Regions from separate parts of the Pinisolibacter sp. genome, predicted to be linked through region 2. Evidence: predicted binding sites of a transcription regulator. Region 2 holds the regulator's gene; each other region holds the start of a gene.
The links. Region 2 encodes LexA, which represses DNA repair genes until DNA is damaged. Its sites were predicted from a motif close to TGTTCNNNNTGTGTTCNG; they were not measured.
Positions count from the first base shown of each region.

Region 1: V7Q42_RS20605 (helicase-related protein) is a predicted target of LexA. The motif match lies at 2,256-2,273, and genes of this name have one in related genera.
Region 3: recA (recombinase RecA) is a predicted target of LexA. The motif match lies at 2,352-2,369, and genes of this name have one in related genera.
Region 4: V7Q42_RS01975 (PA0069 family radical SAM protein) is a predicted target of LexA. The motif match lies at 2,133-2,150, and genes of this name have one in related genera.

Region 1 is NZ_DAIPZB010000081.1:1,973-6,633, forward strand. It holds gene V7Q42_RS20595 (type 1 glutamine amidotransferase domain-containing protein) at 1-319, opposite strand, end outside; gene V7Q42_RS20600 (DUF3108 domain-containing protein) at 491-1,336, shown strand; gene V7Q42_RS20605 (helicase-related protein) at 2,505-4,661, shown strand, end outside.
Region 2 is NZ_DAIPZB010000006.1:4,057-8,717, forward strand. It holds gene V7Q42_RS03715 (ComEC/Rec2 family competence protein) at 1-2,324, shown strand, start outside; gene lexA (transcriptional repressor LexA) at 2,318-3,031, opposite strand; gene V7Q42_RS03725 (molybdopterin molybdotransferase MoeA) at 3,552-4,661, opposite strand, start outside.
Region 3 is NZ_DAIPZB010000068.1:7,937-12,597, forward strand. It holds gene alaS (alanine--tRNA ligase) at 1-740, opposite strand, end outside; gene recA (recombinase RecA) at 1,222-2,301, opposite strand; gene V7Q42_RS19690 (helix-turn-helix domain-containing protein) at 2,713-3,192, opposite strand; gene V7Q42_RS19695 (Mu transposase C-terminal domain-containing protein) at 3,449-4,661, shown strand, end outside.
Region 4 is NZ_DAIPZB010000003.1:63,478-68,138, reverse strand. It holds gene V7Q42_RS01990 (electron transfer flavoprotein-ubiquinone oxidoreductase) at 1-461, shown strand, start outside; gene V7Q42_RS01985 (DedA family protein) at 534-1,163, opposite strand; gene V7Q42_RS01980 (glycosyltransferase) at 1,318-2,007, opposite strand; gene V7Q42_RS01975 (PA0069 family radical SAM protein) at 2,173-3,417, shown strand; gene V7Q42_RS01970 (VOC family protein) at 3,432-3,866, shown strand; gene V7Q42_RS01965 (ribonuclease HII) at 3,863-4,531, shown strand; gene V7Q42_RS01960 (gamma-glutamylcyclotransferase family protein) at 4,658-4,661, opposite strand, start outside.

The DNA of each region.
Region 1 (4,661 bases), on a different contig from region 2:
CGTACTCCTCGACGTAGAGATCGGCCCATCGCATCGGCGCGCGATAGGCCGGATCGCCGATCATCTCGAGATGGGCGCGCCGCGCGTCACGATTGGCCCTGAGCAGGAGGCCGAGGAGTTTCAGGCGTCCGATGAACGGCAACTCGCTCCACGGATCGAGGCCGCGACCGGTGACCATGACCGGATCGGCCTTCGCCGGTCGCCCGCCCGGGGTGGCGAACACCACCGCGTGGCCGCGTGAGACCAGGATCTTCCAGCCGACCGCGACCTCGGACGGGTCGAAATCGAGAGCGGGCAGCGGAACGACGACGCGAGCCATGCGGAGGATCTCCGACGTTGTCCTTCGGGTGGTAGGGCCGGATCGCCGCCTTGGCAAGGCGTCCGGAGGCCGAGGCGGCGTCCGCCCCAGATTCGCCGGGTTCGGCGGCGAGTTTCGCGCTCACCCGGCGCCGGTCGTCCCGCCGGGCCCAGAGCCTCGTGGGAGAGCCCCTTGTCCCCTCGCCTCGCCGTGCCAGCCGCCGCCCTCGCCCTGCTCCTGGCCGTGCCCGCCGTCGCCGACGCCGCCTCGGCCGAGGCCGCCCTGCCGGCGAAGCCGCAGACCCTGCTGCGCTACTCGGTGACGCTGGCCGGCCTACCGGTGGCGCGCGCCCAGATGACCCTGACCACCGTCGCCGATCGCTACACCTCGCAGGTCACCTGGCGCACCTCCGGTCTGGTCGACATCTTCGCCGGCGCCCGTGGCGACGCCACTGCGTCCGGCCAGTTGGGACACGGTCGCCCTCAGCCCTCGACCTACACGCTCGCCTCCGGCGAGGGCCGCAAGGCGGTCAAGGTCATGCTCGCCATGGCGGGCGGCGCCGTGAAGGCCGCCGAAGCCCAGCCGCCGTCGCGCCAGACCCCCGACCTCGTGCCGTTGCAGCCGCGCCACCGCATCGACGTGCTCGATCCGATCAGCGCCGTCCTGATGCCGGCCGACGCCGGCTCCACCGACGGCGGCAAGGTCTGTGACCGCACCCTGCCGATCTACGACGGCTGGACCCGCTACGACATCCGCCTCTCGCCCAAGGCGACGCTTCCCAACAAACGCCCCGGCGTGACCGGGCCGGTCGTCGTCTGCGCCGCCCGCTACGTCCCCGTCGCCGGTCACCGCGCCCAGCACAAGACCACCCGCTTCATGGAAGCCAACGAAGACCTGTCGGTGATGTTCGGCCACCTCGAAAAGGCCGACGTCTGGGTGCCGCTGAAGGTGTCGGTGCGCACCCTGGTCGGCACCGCCGAGGTCGAGGTCGATCAGATCGCCGCCATCGGCGCCGACAAGACCGCCACCGGCCGCTGAGACCGCCGCCGCGCAGCCACCGATCGTCCCATCGCGGCACGCGATGGTGAACGCGACGGTCGCCCCCGCGGCACGGTCGCGCCGCCGGCCGCCCGGATCTCGAGGCGCGACGTCTCCCAACCCCGACATCTCGAGGGAACGAAACGGCAATCGCGCCGGGTCGGTGATTCGTCGCCGCTCTGTTCCCGCTTCGCTCGATGTGTGAACGCCGCATCGCCGAAACCCGCGTCGCGGCCCTCACGATGCCGTCGCCGGCGGAAACGGATCATCTCCCACTCATCGTTCCGTTTCGAAACGATTCGGTTGACGCGCCGGCGGGTTCGACGGCGCGAAGCCCCGGCGCCGCTCCGACATCTCGTGTCCCATGGCAGACGCCCCCCTCGATCTCGAGAGAACGGCGGTGGAACATCTGACACACATGTGATTCGTCGCCGCTTCGTTCCCGCTTCGCTCCGAGAATGAACGTCGCTCGCCGAGAGACGTCGGAGGGGCCGCCGCGGCGCGCTCGTGGTGCCCACCCCGAGCCCGTCCCGTTTCGGCGCGTATTCCTTACCGACGACGGCGGCGGCGACCTCCACCTCCGTTCCGGCGGTCTCCAGATCTACCGGCGACACCCGAGGTCGCCACACGATCTCGAGAGAACGAACCCGGAATTCATCGCGATCAGCGATTCGTCGCCGGTCCGTTCACCTCCCCTTCGCTTCGTTGACGTGTCCATGGAAAGGCAACCGATGATTGCCGCCATCGACGGCGCCGGACCGTGCCCCGTTTCGGCACGAAACCCTTGCCGTCACCGTCGGGGCACAGGGCACAAGAGTCCGTGCGGATTCGAGATTTCGTGGTCGCCCCCGGTTCGACCACCGTATCTCGTCCGTGAACGGAAGCGGAATCCGCGGCGATCAGCGATTCGGACGCGGTTCGTTCGAGACTCGTTCCGGTTGCCGGGGGATTGCCGAGACCGGGCCGGACGACGGCGCCTCGCAGCTTCACGATTTCGAAAGATCGCGCTTTCGCCACGACCCTGTGCTAGAGGTCTGGCCGTTCCGTCCGAAGCCGCCCGGACTCCGCCAGGCTCGATCGTTTGCCGACCCGAGACACCGCTCGCCCTTCCGCCGCCGCGTCGCTGCCCGTCCTGCCGCCGTCGATCCGGGCGCGGACGGTCACGGCCGTGCTCGGGCCGACCAACACCGGCAAGACCCACCTCGCCATCGAGCGCATGCTGGCCCAGCCCTCCGGCCTCATCGGCCTGCCGCTGCGCCTTCTCGCCCGCGAGGTCTACGGCCGTATCGCCGAGCGGGCCGGCAAGTCCGCCGTCGCGCTGATCACCGGCGAAGAGAAGATCATTCCCGACGATCCGCGCTATTGGGTGTCGACCGTCGAAGCCATGCCGCGGCGCACCGACGTCGATTTCGTCGCCATCGACGAGGTCCAGCTCGCCGGCGATCTCGAACGCGGCCACATCTTCACCGATCGCATCCTCAACCTGCGCGGCCGCCACGAGACGTTGCTGCTCGGGGCGCTGACGGCACGCGACCTGCTCGAGAAGCTGCTGCCGGGCATCAACGTCGTCACCCGCCCGCGCATGTCGCAACTCACCTATGCGGGATCGAAGAAGCTGCTGCGGCTTCCCCCTCGCACCGCGGTGGTCGCCTTCTCGGGCGAGGAGGTCTACGGCATCGCCGAACTGATCCGCCGCCAACGCGGCGGCGCGGCGGTGGTGCTCGGCGCGCTCTCGCCCCGCACCCGCAACGCCCAGGTCGAGCTCTTCCAGTCCGGTGACGTCGACATCCTGGTCGCCACCGACGCGGTCGGCATGGGGCTCAACCTCGACGTCGATCACGTCGCCTTCGCCGGGTCGCGCAAATTCGACGGCTACCAGTATCGCAACCTCAACGCCGCCGAACTCGGCCAGATCGCCGGCCGTGCCGGCCGTCACATGCGCGACGGCACCTTCGGCGTCACCGGTCGCGTCGATCCCTTCGCCGACGAACTGGTGGAACAACTGGAGACCCACCGTTTCCAGCCGCTCTCCCGTTTGCAGTGGCGCAACCCGGCGCTCGATTTCTCGTCTCTCGCCGCCCTGCGCCGCACCCTCGACGAGCCGCCGCGCGAAGAAGGCCTCACTCGCGCCCCGCTCGCCGACGACCAGAACGCCCTCGAGCTCGCCGCCCGCGACGAGGACATCGCCCGCTTCGCCCACGGTGCCGAGCGCGTGGCGCTGCTCTGGGACGTCGCCCAGGTCCCCGACTATCGCAAGATCGCCCCGGCCAATCACGCCGATCTCGTCGCCACCCTCTTCCGCTTCCTCGTCGAAAAGGGCACCATCCCCGACGACTGGATCGCCAAGCGGGTGGCGGAGGCGGATCGGACCGACGGCGACATCGACACTTTGTCGGCCCGTATCGCCCATGTTCGCACATGGACCTTCGTCGCCAATCGCCCCGACTGGTTGACGGACCCCGTCCATTGGCGCGACAAGACACGCGCGATCGAGGATCGTCTGTCCGACGCGCTGCACGAGAGCCTGACACGGCGGTTCGTGGATCGGCGGACTTCCGTCCTGATGAGACGTCTGAGAGAGAACGCGATGATCGAAGCGGAGATCACCACCGGCGGCGACGTCAACGTCGAGGGTCACCGGATCGGGCACCTGGCGGGTTTCCGCTTCGTCGCCGACGCCACCGGCGAAGGCGAGGACGCCAAGGCGGTGCGCAACGCCGCGGCCAAGGCGCTGGCGGGCGAGATCGAGGCGCGCGCCGACCGGCTCTCGCGCGCCGGCGACGGCGACATCGTGCTTTCCGCCGACGGGTCCTTACGCTGGCTCGGCGAGGTCGTCGCCAAGCTCGGCCCGGGACAGGACACGCTCCGCCCCGCCGTCCTGGTCATCGCCGACGAACAGCTGACCGGCCCGGCCCGCGACAAGGTCCAGGCCCGCCTCGATCTGTGGATCGCCGCCCAGATCGCCAACCTGCTGAAGCCGCTGGTCGACCTGCGCGACGCCGCCGACATCGAAGGCATCGGCAAGGGTGTCGCCTTCCAGTTGGTCGAAGCCCTCGGTGTGCTCGAGCGCTCGCAGATCGCCGACGAGGTCAAGGCCCTCGACCAGACGATGCGCGCCTCCTTGCGCAAGTACGGCGTCCGCTTCGGCGCCTATCACGTCTTCGTGCCGGCGCTCCTCAAGCCGGCGCCGTCGGCGCTGATCGCCCGCCTGTGGTCGCTCGGCCACGCCGACGTCGACACCCACATGGCCGGCGAGCTCAACCATCTCTCGGCCTCCGGCCGCACCTCGATCCACGTCGACAAGCAGATCCCCAAGCAGCTGTGG
Region 2 (4,661 bases):
CACCGGAAGGACCGGTGATGCCGGGCGGCTACGATTTCGCCCGGCGGGCGTGGTTCGAGGGGCGCGGCGCCGGCGGCTACATCCTCGGCCGCGTCACCCCGATCGATCTCGGCCCGGCCGACCGGGGGGACAGCCTCCTTCAGCCGATCGGGTCGTTGCGCCACGCCATCGCCGAACGGGTGCGCGCCAGCCTGCCCGGGGCCACCGGCGCCATCGGCGCGGCGCTGATGGTCGGCGAGCAGCGGGCGATCCCGGAAGCCGCCGCCGAGCCGCTGCGCGCCTCCGGCCTCACCCACATCGTCTCGATCTCGGGCCTCCACATGGGGCTGGTGGCCGGCGGGGTGATCGTCGCCATCCGTGCTCTCCTGGCGCTCTTTCCCGCCCTCGCGCTCGGCTACCCGATCAAGAAATGGGCGGCGGCGGTCGCCTTCGTCGCGGCGACGATCTACCTCCTGCTCTCCGGCAACCAGGTGGCGGCGCTGCGCTCGCATCTGATGGTGTCGGTGGCGCTCCTCGCGGTGCTGGTCGATCGGCCGGCGATCACCATGCACACGGTGGCCGTCGCGGCGATCCTGATCATGGCGGTCTCGCCGTCGGCGGCGATGGAGCCGAGCTTCCAGATGAGCTTCCTGGCGGTGATCGCCCTCGTCGCCTCCTACGACCTCTACCGCGGGTGGGCATCGCGACGGCCGCCGCCGCGCCGCGAGGCGGGGCTCGTCGTCCATCTCGTCGGCGGGGTCTTCCGCAACATCGAGGGCTTCGCCTTCTCCTCTCTCGTCGCCGGTCTCGCCACCGCGCCGATCATCGCCGGGACGTTCTTCCGCGCCGCCCCCTATTCGATCCTCGCCAACATGGCGGTGTTGCCGGTGACCGGCATCGTGATCATGCCGGCGGCGGTCCTCTCGGCTCTGGCGATGCCGTTCGGGCTCGACCACTGGCCGTTGCAGGTGATGGGCCTCGGGATCGACTGGATGATCCTGGTGGGGCGGTGGGCCGCGGCGCTGCCGGCCGGCGACGGGCTGATCGGTGCGCCGCATGCGGCGATGATGCCGCTCGGCATCGCCGCCGTCCTGTGGCTCTCCGCCTGGAAGAGCCGGATCCGACTTTTCGGTCTGATCCCGGCGGCCGCGGCTTGTGCCTTGCTCTTCCTCGGGCCGCGCCCCGACGTGCTGATCGGCCGCCACGGCAGCCCGGTGGCGGTGCGAGGCGCCGACGGACGGCTGCACGTGCTCGCCGGACGCCAGGACCGGTTCGACACGGCGATCTGGCTCGCCGCCGATCACGACGCCCGGCCGACGCAGGACCCCGGTCTCGGCGCGGGGTGGCTCTGCGATCCGGCAGGATGCATCTTCCGTCACGGGGAGATCGGCGACGGCGAAATCGGTGATACCGCCGCGGGTGCCGAGGTTCCCGCGGCGAAGGACGCCCGTGGCCGGAGCGAAGCTCGCGGCAGCGCGAAGACCGGCGATGGGCGCGAAGCTCGCCCCGGCGCGGCCACGCGTACCCCCGACGGGAGCAGCACCGGCATCGAAGCGCGCCACCCCGAGATCCCCGGCGGCGGCGAGCCTGCCGCAGTCGTCCCCGGGTCGGATCGAGCGATCGGATCGCAGCCGCGGGGCGGTCCGGGCGCGTCGTCCCGCCGTTCGGGCGGCGGCATGCTCGAAATCGCCGTGGTGCGCCATCCGGGCGCCTTCGACGAGGATTGCCGACGCGCCGCCCTGGTGATCACCACCCTGGTCGCGCCGCCGGGCTGCCGCGATCTCACCACGGTCGTCGATCGCCTCGACCTCGCCCGCACCGGAGCGTCGACGCTCGACTTCACCGGTCCGCCGAGACCGATCGGGGCCCTTTCGTCGGCGAGGAACACCGACGAGCGGTCACGCTTCGAAAACGGCTCCGCCGACGCACTCGCCGATCCCACCCGCGATCCGGAAACGGCGTCGGGCGACCTCGACGACTTCGCCCCGCGTGCCACAGCCGCCCCCGACGCCGACGGGGGCGGCGGCGATGCAGGTGGGGGAGCCGGGGATGGCGATGGCGGCGACCGGGGCGTTCCTATCGATCCGGCCGCGAGCCGACGGAACACCCAACGAGGTCACACGCAGCGAGCGAACACACCGCGCACCGACCCGCCGCCGACCCGCTCCGGCGTGGCGCCCGCGGTCGCCGCCGTCCCACCGGACGAGGTGTATCTGCGTCGCGACGTACTTCTGCGCACCAGCCTTCCGGCGAGCCCCCGTCCCTGGACCCCGCTCGATCCGCGCATCGCCGCGCTCGAACGCGAAGCCGAGGCGGTCGATGCCGAGGTCCGCGCCGCTCAGTAGCGGCGGATGAGGCCGACCAGCCGACCCTGGACCTTGACCCGATCGGGGCCGAAGATCCGCGTCTCGTAGGCGGGATTGGCGGCTTCCAGCGCTACCGAGGCGCCGCGCTTGCGCAGTCGCTTCAGCGTCGCCTCCTCCTCGTCGACCAGGGCGACGACGATATCGCCCGAGTCGGCGTGGTCGGAGCGTTTGATCAACACGGTGTCGCCGTCGAGGATGCCCGCGTCGATCATCGAATCGCCGCGCACCTCGAGAGCGAAATGTTCGCCGCCGCCGATGAGGTCCATCGGAACCGGGATGGCGTGGGTGTAGTTCTGGATCGCCGAGATCGGCGTACCGGCGGCGATGCGGCCCATGACGGGGATCGTCACCACGTCGGCCCGCTCGTCGTCGCCCGTCGCCACGCTGCGCGGCTTGCCGAGGCTGCCCTCGATGACCGAGGGGGCGAAACCCTTGCCCGGCCGGCTCGCCGAGGCGAGGCCGGGGGCGACCGAATCGGGCAGGCGCACCACCTCGAGCGCTCGCGCCCGGTTGGGCAGGCGGCGGATGAAGCCGCGCTCCTCGAGCGCCGTGATCAGCCGATGGATGCCCGACTTGGACCGGAGGTCGAGCGCATCCTTCATCTCGTCGAAGGAGGGCGGCACGCCGGTCTCCTTCAGCCGCTCGTGAATGAACATCAGCAGTTCGTACTGCTTGCGCGTCAGCATCGGCTCGACACCTCGTCGGTCCCGGCGTGAGAGCGCACGCCGCGGAACAGGATCGAAAAGAAACGCGGCGAAACGATCGTCCCGCCGGGTCGGATCTCGCTCGCACTCGTCGGATCGCTCACGGCCCACTCGCCCGCCGTCGATGGCGTTCGACGATGGAGAGTGGCCGATTCGCCACAAGTACAAATCGCGAACTCAACCTACACGTTCCCCGGATGTTCCGCAAGCGACGCCGAGAACAAAACGGGCATGAGATCGATGGGCCGGCCGCATCGGGGCGCGCGGATCGCCGCGATGGCGACGCGGTGCCCGCGGCCGCGGGTGGCGTCGGGCGCTCGATGCCGGAGGCGCGCCATGGCGGCGACCCGGGCGCGGTGTACGGCTCCGGCGGTCGTTTCCTCCTCGAGGTCCGGTGGATCGCGTTCCGCGATGCCGCATTCGACCCGCCGAAAATCCCCGTTCCCGAGCGCTCTTCGGCGAACGGAACCGGTGATCCGGATGGATACGTCCGGATTTCGCCTCAGGGGAAGCGGATGAACCGGCAGGGTTCGCCGGCCTCGGCCGGCGGGGCGTGGGGCGGGCGCACCAGGAGGCCGTCGGTCCCGGCGAAGCGGGTCAACAGCGAGGAATCCTGCGTATCGGCGGGGACCGCGGCGAGCCGGCCGTCGGCGTCGACGACGAGATGGGCGCGCATGTAGTCCTGGCGGGCGTCGTTGGCGGCGACGGCGCGTCCGAGGGCGACGATCTCCTGGCGTGGCCGCGGATCGGGCACGCCGGAGAGCGCGCGCACCAGGGGCGCCAGGAAGAGCAGCGAGCAGACCAGCGCCGACGAAGGATTGCCCGGCAGGCCGACGACCCGGGCCGCGCCGCGGCGACCGAACATCAGCGGCTTGCCCGGCCGCATGGCGAGCTTCCAGAAGCCGAATTCGACGCCGGCGGCGGCGAGTGCGGCATGGACGTGGTCGCGGTCGCCGACCGAGGCGCCGCCGATGGTGACGAGCACCTCGACACCGAGATCGAAGGCGGCGCGGATCGCCGCGATCGTCGCGTCGAGGTCGTCGCGAACGATGCCGAGATCGATCGCCTCGCCGCCGACCGCCTCGATCAGCGCGGTGATCGCATAGCCGTTGGAGGCGATGATCTGGTCGAGACCGGGGGTGGCGCCCGGCGGCACCAGCTCGTCGCCGGTGGCGAGCACGGCGATACGCGGGCGCCGGTGGACCGGCATTTCGGCGTGGTTCATCGCCGCGACCAGACCGAGATTGGTGAAGTCGAGGCGGGTGCCGGCGATCGGGCCGACGTCGCCCTCGCGGAAGTCGACGCCGGCGGCGCGGATGTGACGGCCGCGCTCGGCCACCTCGTCGAAGGTCACGGTGTCGCCGTCGCGGCTGGTGTACTCCTGCATGACGACGGTATCGGCGCCGGCCGGCAACGGTGCGCCGGTGAAGATGCGCACGCAGGTGCCCGCCTCGACCGTGCCGGCGAAGGCGTTGCCGGCGGCGGCCTCGCCGACGACCCGCAGGCGCGCGCCGGGCTCGGTCGCGTCGGCGGCGCGGATCGCCCAGCCGTCCATGGCGGCGGCGGCGAAGGGCGGCTGGGTGCGGCGGGCGTGAAGATCGGCGGCGAGGAC
Region 3 (4,661 bases), on a different contig from region 2:
ATGTCGTAGTTGTCGTGGACGCCCTGCAGCACCGCCGCGACGCGCTCCAGCCCCATGCCGGTGTCGATCGACGGCCGCGGCAGACGCGTACGCGTGCCGTCGCCGTACTGCTCGAACTGCATGAACACGAGGTTCCAGATCTCGATGAAACGGTCGCCGTCCTGCTCGGCCGAGCCCGGCGGGCCGCCCCAGATGTGCTCGCCGTGATCGAAGAAGATCTCCGAGCACGGACCGCACGGACCGGTGTCGCCCATCTGCCAGAAATTGTCCGAGGTCGGGATGCGGATGATCCGGTTGTCGGAGAGACCGGCGATGCGCTTCCACAGATCGTAGGCTTCGTCGTCTTCCGAGTAGACCGTGACCAGCAGACGCTTCGCGTCGAGGCCGAATTCCTTGGTGACGAGGTTCCAGGCGAGTTCGATCGCCCGATCCTTGAAATAGTCGCCGAAGGAGAAATTCCCCAGCATTTCGAAGAAAGTGTGGTGGCGCGCGGTGTAGCCGACGTTGTCGAGGTCGTTGTGCTTGCCGCCGGCCCGGACGCACTTCTGCGCCGTCGTGGCGGTCGAATAGTCGCGCCTCTCCATCCCGGTGAACAGGTTCTTGAACTGAACCATGCCGGAATTGGTGAACATCAGGGTCGGATCGTTGCGCGGCACCAGCGGCGACGACGGCACCACTTCGTGGCCGTTCTTCGCGAAGTAGTCCAGGAATGTCGCGCGGATCTCGTTGACGCCACTCATGATCGTACCGAAACCTCTCCTCGGGATGAGCCCCGAGGTTCTATCGACCAATCCGTCGCATGTCCACGGAAAGCGCGCCTTTCCGCCCGCCCGCCGAGCGATTTCCGCTGCACCGCGGCAGACCCCGATGTCGCCCGGCCGATCGTCGCTCCCCCTCCCTGCGTCAGGGCGAGCCGACCCGAAGGGGCGGCCGCCGCACCGGGGAACCGTGGCGACCGCCGGTCCTCCGGCGCCGGGCCGGATTTCCCGCCGAACGGGCGCCACCCACCCGGTGCGACCGACCGCCCACGCCATCCTCGGTCGACGGGCGATCACCCTCGGCGCCCGACGCGCCCCGGACCGACATTCCCCCTGTCGCTTCCCCCTTGTCGAGGCACGAACGCGAACGGCGGGGTCACCCCCGCCGCCTCGTCGATCCGGACCGGTTCGCACCGCGTGCGGCGGAAACCCCCGTCCCGCGCGCCGCCGATCGCCGGATGGCTCAGTCCTCGACCGGACCGTCCTCGTCTTCCGCCGTACCGGTGGGAATGATCTTGTCGGCGATGAGCCCGGCGTTCTGACGGATCGCCGTCTCGATCTTGCCGGCGACCGCCGGATTGTCGCGCAGGAACTGCTTGGCGTTCTCGCGCCCCTGGCCGATGCGCTGGCTCGAATAGGAGAACCACGAGCCCGACTTCTCGACCACGCCGGCCTTGACCCCGAGATCGACCAACTCGCCGACCTTGGAGACGCCTTCGCCGTACATGATGTCGAACTCCACCTCCTTGAACGGAGGCGCCATCTTGTTCTTCACCACCTTGACGCGGGTCTGGTTGCCGACCACCTCGTCGCGATCCTTGATCGCGCCGATGCGGCGGATGTCGAGACGCACCGAGGCGTAGAACTTGAGCGCGTTGCCGCCGGTCGTGGTCTCGGGATTGCCGAACATCACGCCGATCTTCTGGCGGATCTGGTTGATGAAGATCACCATGGTCTTCGACTTGGAGATCGAGGCGGTGAGCTTCCTCAGCGCCTGACTCATCAGGCGTGCCTGCAGACCCGGCAGGCTGTCGCCCATCTCGCCTTCGAGCTCGGCCTTGGGCGTCAGCGCCGCCACCGAGTCGATGACCAACACGTCGAGCGCACCGGAGCGCACCAGCGTGTCGGCGATCTCCAGCGCCTGCTCGCCGGCGTCGGGCTGGGAGATGAGCAGGTCGTCGAGATCGACCCCGAGCTTACGGGCATAGATCGGGTCGAGCGCATGCTCGGCATCGATGAAGCCGCACACGCCCCCCTTCTTCTGCGCCTCGGCGACGCAGTGCAGCGCCAGCGTCGTCTTGCCCGAGGATTCCGGCCCGTAGATCTCGACGATCCGGCCTCGCGGCAGGCCGCCGATGCCGAGCGCGATGTCGAGGCCGAGAGAGCCGGTCGGGACGGTCTCCACCTCGACCACCTTGCCCTGGCCGAGCCGCATGATCGAGCCCTTGCCGAAGTTGCGCTCGATCTGCTGAAGCGCCGCGTCCAAAGCCTTGGTTCTGTCCATACCGTCCCCTTCGACGAGGCGAAGTGAAGCCTGTGCCATCGTCCAGCTCCCTTATCTCACGCGGCTCGGTGCCTGCCAATCGCAGTCAATGTACATGCTTTGTTCCATTTGACAAGGGGGCACTCAACATTCTGTTCGAAAAAGTGAAACTCGTCCGTGTTCGCATGACGTTCACGGTGGGTGGTGCGCGTCTCGAGCGGCCGCTTCGCTGGGGGCGCCATCGCTATTTGTCGGAGGGGGCGATTCGGGCTGCGCGAATTATATGTCGCAAGATCAAAGTAAATCTCTGAATTATCTTGCATATTTCATCGGCGATTTAGCGAACACCTCATGCTGATACAAAGCATTCGACACTGATTTCTGAAGCGATTGATCCCACAGAGAATATTGGCGAACAGTCTGGTACCGGCGGAGCGCACCGCCTGCCATTGCCGAACATATTGGCGAACATCAAATTTCGGAGGAATGGTCCCTCTTGCCGAAGGGCAGCACGCTCAATTTCCTCTTCACCGCCATTCTATCACGGCGAGCCCGGTCATAGGCTTCGGAGACTGCGGCTGCCAACCGCCACCCCAACGAGAGAAACTTCTCACCGTCGACCTCGACCACAACCCCTTGCGCTGTCCCGGGTCCTGCTATGTAACCGGCGATGGACCCGCAGTCATCTAGGGCCTCCAAGACTGCACTATGCAAATCTGCATACTGAGGCTTGAAATCTCCGTATAGTAAAAAATCCGGCTCAACATCTAAAATATGACACACACCGAATACAAACGTAGCCGGGATTTTAGACGATCCCGTCATATAATTCTGCACAGTGCGATAGGGCATTTCCAAAGCATCACTGATATCCCGCAGAGATATCCCTTTCAGCTTCAGAATATCACGCAGCCGGCTCGCGATCTCCGCATCGTCGATAGGAGTTGACATACACATAAACAGGTGCAATCGTCGGCAATATGCACCAACTCAAGCGCACCCTCCCTCTCACTCCCCTTGCGGGGACAGACCTGTACAACGCCATCCGTGCCGCCCTCGTGGCGCGCGGAACCAGTCTCAATGCATGGTGTAAGTCGCACGGTGTCAATAGACAGACTGCGGAAAAGGCATTGAAGGGTGAGCGCTTCGGAAGGCGGGCGAACGATTTACGTCAACAGATGGTCATCGAACTCTTGGGTGTCAGGCGATGACCGAGTTCGTCCCGTCCAAGGTTCTCGCCTCACTACTCGGCGTCACCGACCGAGCAATCGAATTGGCCATTACGCGGGCCTGCAATCGCGGTGATATGAAGTGGCGCGGTGCCACCCTCGTCGTCCGTGAGGTCCACGGCCGCGGCGGCCGCTCCGGAACCTCCTATCAGGTCAGCGTCGACAGCCTTCCGGCCGATCTCCAAGAATGTTTGAAGACGCTTCGCAGCCCGGTCGAAGGCCGGTTGAACCACGGCATGCGAGCGCAGATCGAGCGCGATTGGCTCCACGCCCTCATCGCCCCGGCCCTCACTCATCCGAAGGGCTCCGCCGAGCGAGCAGCCGCCGTTCGGGAGATCGCCGGCAGGCGCCACATGCGGCCAGACGGCGAACGGAAGACCTTCTCCGAGCGGTCCGTTCTGCGCCGTCTGAAGGACTACGAAGAGGCCGGCGGCTTGGCGGGGCTCGGCCGCACGAAGCGTCGCGATGCGGGTACCGCGCGCGTCGTCGTCACCCGCGCATGGGATGCCGCCGTGCCCTTCGAAGAGACGACGAAGGAGCGCATCGGCCGTGACCTTCGCCAGTACATCCGGGGGCTCGTCCAAGCCGGCGAGGCGCCTTCGAACATCCGCCTGCTCGCCGCACGGAAGCTCGCGAACCTGACGGTCGCCGCCGGCTTCTCCCCGGACCAGGTCGTGCGCGAGCGCATCTGCCACATCCCGAAGGGTCACGTCGACCGAGAGGCGATCCACCGCAAGGTTCGCATCTTCGATGCCGATCGTAAGGCACACGAGGACGCCAAGCCCCGGATCCGCCGGACACGCAGCGGCCTCTTCCCCATGGATGTCGTCGTCGGCGACGTTCACCCGATCGACATTCTCATCCGCCGCGACGACGATTCGGCAATCACGCCGAAGGCCGTCGCGTGGCTCGATCTCGCGACGAACCGGGTGTGGCTCGACCCGCTCCTCCTGGAGAAGGGCGACGGCATCCGCAACGCCGACGTGATCGCCAGCTTCGCCCGGATGGTCCGGGCTTGGGGCGCGCCGCGCGCGCTCTACCTCGACAACGGCTCGGAATACAACTGGGCCGAATTCGTCGACGACGCGCTGAAACTGATCGACCGTGAAGGCCGACGGACCCTCGGAACCGTCGCGCCCTGGGCGGAGCGCACCTCCAACATCATCCGGGCCAAGCCCTACAACGCGGCCG
Region 4 (4,661 bases), on a different contig from region 2:
TCGGCGTCGCCCTCGGCGGCCTCGACATGTGGACCAACGAGCTCTTCGGCTTCTCCTTCTTCGGCACGCTGAAGCACGGCAAGTCGGACGCCAAGTCGCTCAAACCCGCCGACCGGTGCAAGCCGATCGTCTATCCCAAGCCCGACGGCAAGATCTCCTTCGACCGTCTCTCCTCGGTGTTCCTGTCGAACACCAACCACGAGGAGGACCAGCCGATCCACCTGAAGCTCGCCGATCCGGCCCTTCAGAAGTCGTCCGAGCTCGGTACCTACGCCGGCCCGTCGACCCGCTACTGCCCGGCCGGCGTCTACGAGTGGATGGAGAAGGACGGCGACAAGGTCTTCGTCATCAACTCGCAGAACTGCGTCCACTGCAAGACCTGCGACATCAAGGACCCCAACGGCAACATCACCTGGACGACGCCGGAAGGCGCCGGTGGGCCGAACTATCCGAACATGTGATCGCGGCCGGGACGAGACGGACCTTCCGAAACGCGCTCGAGGGAAACCTCGGGCGCGTTTCATATTTCGTCGTCACTTCATCTTCCGCGGCATCCACCGCCTGAGCACCCACAACGCCGCGACGATGCCCGCCAGCGCGACGATCGTGACGATCGTGCCGGTCACGCTGTCGCCCCTGTCGAACAGGTCCCAGGCGATCGCGCCCATCGAGCCGGGGAAGATCAGCACCGGGATCCAGACGATCGCCGAGCCGATGTTGGCGGCCTGGAAGACGCCGTGCCGCATCGCGGTGATGCCGGCCACCGTCGGCACACTCGCCCTGAGTGGCCCGATGAAGCGGCCGACGACGACCGCCATCCAGCCCCAGTGGGCGAAGACGTTGCGGGCCGCCGCGAGCGTCTCGGGATGGCGCGAGAACGGCCACAGCCGGTCGACGCCGGGGCCGAGCTTGCGGCCGACCCAATAGGAGACCGTGTCGCCCGCCGCCGCGCCGATCGCCCCGCCGATCCACACGTCGAGGAACGGCACGGTGCCCGCTCCGACCAGCGCCCCGGTCGCCATCATCACCCCCGTCGCCGGGATCAACACCCCGACGATGACGAGGCTCTCGCCGAAGGCCATGAGCCCGTAGATCACCCCCGCCCAGGCGCGGTGGGTCTCGATCAGACGGAGGGCGGCGTCGAAGAAGGCGGCGAAATCCATGGGGCCATCATGGGTGAACCGCGACCCGGCGTCGACGGCGAAGAGGGACGTCGGCGACGCTGGCGGACGACTGCGGCGGAGTGAAGACGTCCGGCCGGTCGACCTGCGCGCGGAAGGTCCACGGCGCGGCGGAGCGAGACCGCCGCCGGCACCCTCACTCCTCGGTCCAGTCGCCGGTCGGCGTCGGAAAGCCGAGACCGGAGGAGGTGATGCGCATGAGCCGCGACAGGCTCGGCGCGGCGCGCCCACCGTGAACCGGCGGCAGCACCACCGCATCGGCGCGCAGCGTGTGGATGTCCGCCCGCGACATCCGCCCGACGAGGTCGCCGTGGCCGGCGAACCGGTCGGGGATGCGCGACGTCAGCGCCTCGAGATGGTGGCGCGAGATGATCAGCCCCTGTTCCCGGAGAGGCCGCCCGAAGAGCGCCCCGGCGACGCCCACCACCCGCTCGGCGACCCGTGGGCGCCAGCCGAACTCGTCGTAGACGATGCGGAAGGTGCCGACATGGGAGTCGGCCCGGCCCGCCCGTTCGCTGCGGTCGACGAAGGTGGCGGCCTCGCGGTACCAGTCGCTGTCGAGATGGACGTTGGGTGCCAGAATCAGGAACCACGGCGCCCGCCGCGCCATGTGGACGCCGGCACTGACGCGCGTCAGCCAACCGCCGGAACTCTCCACCAGCGAACAGCCGGCGGCGTCGGCGACGATCCGCGTGCCGTCGCTCGACGCGGCATCCGCCACCACCACCTCGCGGACGATCCCCTCCGCCGCCGCCGGCACCAGCGACGCCAGCGTGCGCGCGAGACCTTCCTCGGAGTTCTGGGTGGGGATGACGACGGACAGCATGGATCTCGGGATCCTCGGGTGACGGACCGCGACCGCGGACGCTCACGGCTCGGTTCCGTCTCTTACACGCCCCCCGACCCGGCGACCAGCCGGAACAGGCTGGCGAATCGACGAATTTCAGAGCATGTTCTTGTAATGTTCCAGAGAACGTTCCAAGATCGGATCATGAGACGCGCCGCCCCCCGTAGACAGAGTCCCAGCGAAGCCTCGCCGGAGGGGAGCGAAGGCGAGCGCCCCGCTCGCGACATCTCCGCCGATCGTTTCGTCGAGAGATCCGAGATCGCCGTGCCGCGCTTCGGCGAATGCGAGGGCGGCGGCGCGGTGGTGCTCGATGCGCGCATCGAGGCCGAGCGCCGTCGCGGCCGCGGCGCCATCGCCAATCCCTCCGGCCGCTACGAGAGCGAGAGCCGCGTCGCCTTCGACGACGGCTGGGGCTCGCTCGACGAACTGCCGCCCTTCTCGACCGAGGTGACGATCGAGAAGCCGAAGACCATCCTCACCCGCAATTCTTCGCCCGACGTCCCCTTCGATCGCTCGATCAACCCCTACCGCGGCTGCGAGCACGGCTGCTCCTATTGTTTCGCCCGCCCGACCCACGCCTACATGGGCCTCTCGCCCGGCCTCGATTTCGAGAGCCGCCTCTTCGTCAAGCCCGACGCGGCGCGGCTGCTCGAGCGCGAACTCGGCGTCGCCGGTTACGCCTGCCGGCCGGTCGCCATCGGCACCAACACCGACCCCTATCAGCCGATCGAGCGGCGGTTTCGGCTGATGCGCGAGATCCTCGAGGTGCTGGAGCGCTGCGGCCATCCGGTCACCATCGTCACCAAGTCGGTGCTGGTGCTGCGCGACGCCGACATCCTCGGCCGCATGGGCGAGCGGGGACTGGCCAAGGTGGCGCTTTCGGTGACCAGCCTCGACCGCCGCCTGTCGCGCTCGATGGAGCCGCGCGCCTCGGCGCCGGAGAAGCGGCTCGCCGCCATCCGCGGTCTCGCCGCCGCCGGCGTGCCCGTCGGCGTCATGGTGGCGCCGGTGGTCCCCGCCCTCAACGATGCCGAACTGGAACGCATCCTCGAGGCGGCGGCCGAGGCCGGAGCGCGCGAGGCCGGCTATATCCTGCTGCGCCTGCCGCTCGAAGTGTCGGAGATCTTCAAACAATGGCTGCTCGAGCACCATCCCGATCGCTATCGTCATGTCCTGTCGCTGCTGCGCTCGATGCGCGAGGGCAAGGACTACGATGCGGTCTGGGGGCGGCGGATGCGCGGCCTCGGCCCCTATGCCGCCACCTTGCGCAAGCGTTTCGAAGCGGCGACGCGCCGTCTCGGCCTCGAGGCCGGACGCACGGTCGCCACCCTGCGCACCGATCTCTTCGTGCCGCCGCTCGGCGACGGCCGGCAACTGTCGCTCTTCTGACCAAGGGTCCTTCGATGAAACTGCGCCTCTCCCTCGTCACCCTCGGCGTCGCCGACATCGCCCGCGCCCGCGCCTTCTACGAGGCTCTCGGTCTCGAAGCCGGCGGGTCGAGCAACGAGAACGTCGTCTTCTTCGACATGGACGGGGTGATCCTCGCCCTCTACGGCCGCGAGGCGCTCGCCGACGATGCTCGTGTCGCCGCGGCCGGCGAGGGCTTCGCCGGCGTCACGCTGGCGTGGAATCTTCCGAGCGAGACGGCGGTCGACGCCGCCTTCGCCGCGGCGCTCGCTGCCGGGGCGAGCTCGGTGAAGCCGCCGGAGAAGGTGTTCTGGGGCGGCTATTCGGGCTATGTCCGCGATCTCGACGGCCACCTCTGGGAGGTCGCCCACAACCCCTTCTTCCCGCTCGACGCAAAGGGCGTCACCCGCCTGCCGGAGACCGCCCGATGAGAGGCCGCCCGAAGAAGTCCGCGACCGGGGCCGCGTCGCCGAAGGCCGGACCCGACGACAGCAACGAACGCGCCCACGGCTTTCCGGCCGCCCGCATCGCCGGGGTCGACGAGGTCGGCCGCGGGCCGATCGCCGGACCGGTGGTCGCCGCCGCGGTGATCCTCGATCCGGCGCGCGTGCCGGAAGGGCTGAACGATTCGAAGAAGCTGAGCGAGAAGGTGCGTGAGCGTCTGTTCGACGAGATCTGCGCCCACCACGCGGTGGCGATCGCCCTCGGCTCGGTCGAGCGCATCGATGCGACCGACATCCGCGCCGCCACGCTCGACGCCATGCGCCGCGCCGTCAACGGCCTCGCCGAAACGCCCGATCACGTGCTCGTCGACGGTGTCGACGTGCCGCCGGGGCTACCGTGCGCGGGTACCGCGGTCAAGGGCGGCGACGGCCGATCGGTCTCCATCGCCGCCGCCTCGATCGTCGCCAAGGTGGTGCGTGACCGGCTGATGACCCTGGCGGCGCAGGAGCATCCCGGCTACGGCTTCGAGCGTCACAAGGGCTACGGCGTCGAGGCCCACATGTCGGCGCTCGACGACCTCGGCGCCTCGCCGCTGCATCGCACCAGCTTCGCGCCCGTGGCGCGCGCGGTGGCGGCGAAGCGCGGCGGCTAGAGCCGGTACGAACCGGATCGAAGCGGCCCGATCGGGAACCGCCGATTCGAGACCGACGCGAAGGTCCATCGATGCCGCGGGGACCTCCGGAGTTCGGGACCGCACCGTCGGGCGCGGGAGATCGCCTCAC